Regions from separate parts of the Kurthia sp. ISK08 genome, predicted to be linked through region 1. Evidence: riboswitches for the same ligand, from Rfam matches in the RefSeq annotation. Region 1 holds a riboswitch; the other holds the start of a gene.
What was found. Region 1 has a riboswitch for lysine ahead of ACKVQX_RS10385 (amino acid permease). Riboswitches for the same ligand answer to the same signal wherever they lie in the genome.
Positions count from the first base shown of each region.

Region 2: another riboswitch for lysine. It lies ahead of ACKVQX_RS12630 (transporter substrate-binding domain-containing protein); the one in region 1 lies ahead of ACKVQX_RS10385 (amino acid permease).

Region 1 is NZ_JBJXHL010000005.1:57,846-60,053, reverse strand. Features, by position in the region: gene ACKVQX_RS10385 (amino acid permease) at 1-848, opposite strand, end outside; lysine riboswitch at 984-1,164, opposite strand; gene ACKVQX_RS10380 (CynX/NimT family MFS transporter) at 1,350-2,208, shown strand, end outside.
Region 2 is NZ_JBJXHL010000007.1:94,147-96,354, forward strand. Features, by position in the region: gene ACKVQX_RS12625 (hypothetical protein) at 1-774, shown strand, start outside; lysine riboswitch at 903-1,089, shown strand; gene ACKVQX_RS12630 (transporter substrate-binding domain-containing protein) at 1,210-2,061, shown strand; gene ACKVQX_RS12635 (amino acid ABC transporter permease) at 2,127-2,208, shown strand, end outside.

The sequences.
Region 1 (2,208 bases):
GGACTTGTCGTAACCGTCTCTCCATCATTGATTAGACGACTATCTGTATAAGGAATTAATAAGCCAATCGCTAAAATGGCTAAGATATAGAATAATAAAATACGCCAAAAGATTTGCTTCACTGCTTTTGGAATCGATTTGCCTGGATCTTTTGTTTCACCAGCTGTAATACCGATTAACTCTGTTCCTTGGAATGAGAATCCTGCTGCTAAGAAAATACCGAGTGTCGCAAAGAATCCACCGTGGAATGGACCATCACCTGCAAAGAAATTCGTAAAACCAACAGGTGCTTTACCTCCTAAGATACCAAAAATCATTAAAATACTAACGATTAAGAAGATGACAATTGTCGCTACTTTAATGAATGCGAACCAATACTCACTTTCACCAAAACTTTTCACCGATAAGTAGTTTAACAAGAAAATAATAGCTAAGAATGATACACTCCAAATCCATGAAGCTGTATCAGGGAACCAATATTTCATAACGATTGAAACAGCTGCAATTTCAGCTGCGATTGTAATTGCCCAGTTATACCAATAGTTCCATCCTAATGCAAATCCAAGTGCTGGATCGATAAACTTTGTTGCATACGTACTAAACGAACCTGAAACAGGCATATACGCAGCCATCTCTCCTAAACTTGTCATTAAGAAAAATACCATAATACCGATTAAACCATATGCTAATAGCGCTCCACCTGGTCCAGCCTGTGCGATTGAGTTACCACTTGCAAGTAGTAAACCTGTCCCAATCGTACCGCCGAGTGAAATCATCATAATGTGACGACTTTTTAATCCTCTTTTTAGAGTTGTAGGCGCTTCTTGACTTGCTTTTGTACGACTCATTTCATTTCCTCTTTCCTTTTATTGCAGGGAATATGTTAGTTGAGGTGTTCGTAAGTGATTATTTCCTGGAAAATAAAAATACCATCTCAAGCAATCTTGGATGGTTGTAATCACACAATGACACTCATCAACCTTGAAAAAGATAGCTCAACACACCCTCACAGATGTGACAGTTCTGCACCTATTAAGCGACAGCCCCAGCAATTGATTGTAAAAGCAACCCACTACTTCGGCAAAAAATCCTTTCATATAATGTCACCAATGCTTTTACATCTCGACTATATTACTTTTATTTTTTGCGACCTCTACCTCATCGAACGGATGAGGCATTGCAATATTTATATTATTTCTACTATTATCTTAATATATTCTACAGACGAATTCAAGACATAAAAACTCTCAACTATTATACAATTAAGACTTTCGTGAAACGAATTTGTTATTGAATAGGTAGGGGCATAATGTTACGATAAATCAAATATTACATATAGGAGGAAAGTTATGTCGCCTACAGAAAATGTTGCTTCAAAAAAACTTAAATGGACTTCGACAACGTGGCTTCTTGTACTTGGAATCGTCTTCATTGCATTAACTCTTCGTTCTCCCCTAACATCTGTTGGTCCCGTAATCGAGGATATTCGAAACTCATTACATATTTCAAATGTAGTAGCTGGCTTTATTACAACCATTCCTCTACTTGCATTTGCTATCGTGTCACCAATCGTACCGAAAATATCGCGTAGAATTACGGTTGAACGCTCTCTATTCTTATCTATGATTATCTTAGTCGTGGGTATGGCACTTCGTTCAAGTGGCGTGACATCGTTATTATTTATCGGTACTACCTTAATCGGAATCGGAATTGCATTTGGCAATGTACTATTACCTAGTCTAATCAAACTTAAATTTCCATTCCAAGTAGGTTTACTTACAGCAATCTATACAGTCGCAATGAACTCATCAGCCAGTATTGCAGCTGGTGTAAGTTATCCATTATCAACATTGTCATTCGGTTGGCAAGGTTCTTTAGGTGTGTGGATTATTTTAGCGATTGCCGCTGTTTTCATCTGGCTTCCGCAAACACGAAATATCTCTAAAGAAGAAATTGCACCGACTACTGCTCAAAAAGAAAAGAAACAAATGTGGCGCTATCCGCTCGCATGGGTCATTATGATTTCGATGGGTTTCCAATCGATGATTTTCTATACAACTGCAGCATGGGTCCCAGAGATGTTTAAAGAACAAGGTATGACAGCTGCTCAAGCTGGATTAATGTTCTCCATTATGCAAGTATCTCAAATTCCAATGACATTCATTACACCGATTTTAGCGGGCCGTCTAAAAGACCAGCGTCCTGTTG
Region 2 (2,208 bases), on a different contig from region 1:
CCTGTTATGGAAATGTATGATGAAGCAATTTTGTTAGGTATTACACCGGATATGAATAAAGTTGAAGAAGAAAATACAGTTACATATGAACAATCTGACCAACATTATGTTAAATTCGATATGTCTGATGAACATCAATTGATTATTGATTCTACTCTGCCATTCAAAGAAGGGGACGAATACACACTAGATGAACTTCGTAAACGTGCAATTGCCTTTTTAGAATCCAAAGTAGGAAATGTGTCTGAACATTATTTATTAGAAGATGCATTTGTTGAAGAAGATTTAGAAGATGATGAAGATGATGAGTTAACAGAAGAGGAAATTGAGATGTTAAAAGCTCTATCAGCAGAAGATGGTGAGGATGAAGAGGAAGATGACGAAGATGATTCTTATGCTTTCGAACCATTTGTGACTTTTACATTCCACCGTTACATTAATGGCATTCCACTAAGTGAATATACAGCAAATATTGATATGGGTATTTATTCAGGTCGTGTAACAGATGCAGTGATTCCAATGTTAAAAGAAGAGCATATTGAGAATATGTCAATGGAACCAACAATTACATTAGAAGAAGCAAATGAAATTTATAAAGACTCCATTAAGATGGAATTAGCACGTGTTCCATATGAAGATGAAGAATTTACAAAATATGAATTATGCTATGTTGTAAAAGAAAAAGAAGTGGGACAACGCATTGAGAGAATTGATGCAGAGAATGGAAATATTTTTTATTATGATCAATTAGATGATATTGAATACGAAGAATAAATACATAAATTTTTATTTTAAAATAAAAAATTTATATTTTTCTTTTTTTCAGTATATTGACATAAAATAGTCTATAAAGTAGACTATTGTTAATTATAACAAACGAATATGACCTCACATTGACACAATTGTGAGGTAGAGGCGCGATATTTATTAGTAAGTAGCGGAGTACGAGAATACAAAGATGCTACTTAGAAGGAGATGTCGCCGAAGTGTATGGTGGGTTCTCAACATCATATGCTGGGTCTGCAATTAATAGTTGCAGGACTGTCTTACTTTTTTTACCCGAATAAAGTAAGTTGAGCTATCTCAATTGGGCAATGATGAGGATTTTTAGAAGGACTATACCAAAAGGTCTGGAGAAGTATCTCATCCACCTTTTGTTATAGTCCTTTTCGTTTTCACAATGGGAACATATTTAAAGGAGAGGTACAAATGAAAAAATCATGGGGAATATTTACAGCACTATTACTTGTGCTTGTAGTTGCACTAGCAGGATGTGGCTCAGGAGATTCGGAAAAATCGGAATCTTCAGGCGATAAAGAGAAAGAAAAGTTCACAGTCGGTATGGAAGCAGGCTATGCACCATTCAACTGGACACAAAAAGATGACGCGAACGGCGCTGTAAAAATCGAAGGTAATGCAGAGTATGCGGGCGGTTATGATGTACAAATTGCTAAAAAAATCGCAGATAGTTTAGACCGTGAATTAGTAATTGTAAAAACAGAGTGGGATGGTTTAATTCCAGCACTTATTTCAGGGAAAATTGACGCAGTAATTGCAGGTATGTCACCAACAGAAGAACGTAAAAAAACAATTGATTTCTCAGATATTTATTACACTTCAAATCTTGTAATGGTCGTGAAAAAAGGCGGTAAATACGACAATGCTACATCAATTCAAGATTTCAAAGGTGCCAAAGTAACAGGTCAGTTAAATACGTCACACTATACAGTAATTGATCAAATTGATGGTGTTCAAAAACAACCAGCTTCAGATAATTTCTCAGCAATGCGTGTAGCACTCGAATCAGGAAAAATTGATGCATATGTGTCAGAACGTCCAGAAGGTTTATCTGCTTCAGCAGCAAACGACAAATTTAAAATGATTGAGTTCAAAGACGGTTCAGGTTTCAAAGCTGATAAAGCAGAATTCTCAATCGCAGTTGGTGTGAAAAAAGGTAGTGAGTTAGCAGAGCAAGTGAATAAAGCATTAGCAGGTATTTCAGAAGAAGAGCGTCAAAAGATTATGGAAACAGAGATTAAAAACCAACCAGCAGCAAAATAGAACGTACGTGGCTACCGACTGTCTTGTTTAGTCGGTAGTTTGTGTTTTTATAGGGGGAGAACGAAATGAGTCTAGAATGGCTATTTGAAATTGCTAAAGATAATTGGCAAATGTTTTTACGTGGCGCAGGAATGACGATGTTTATTG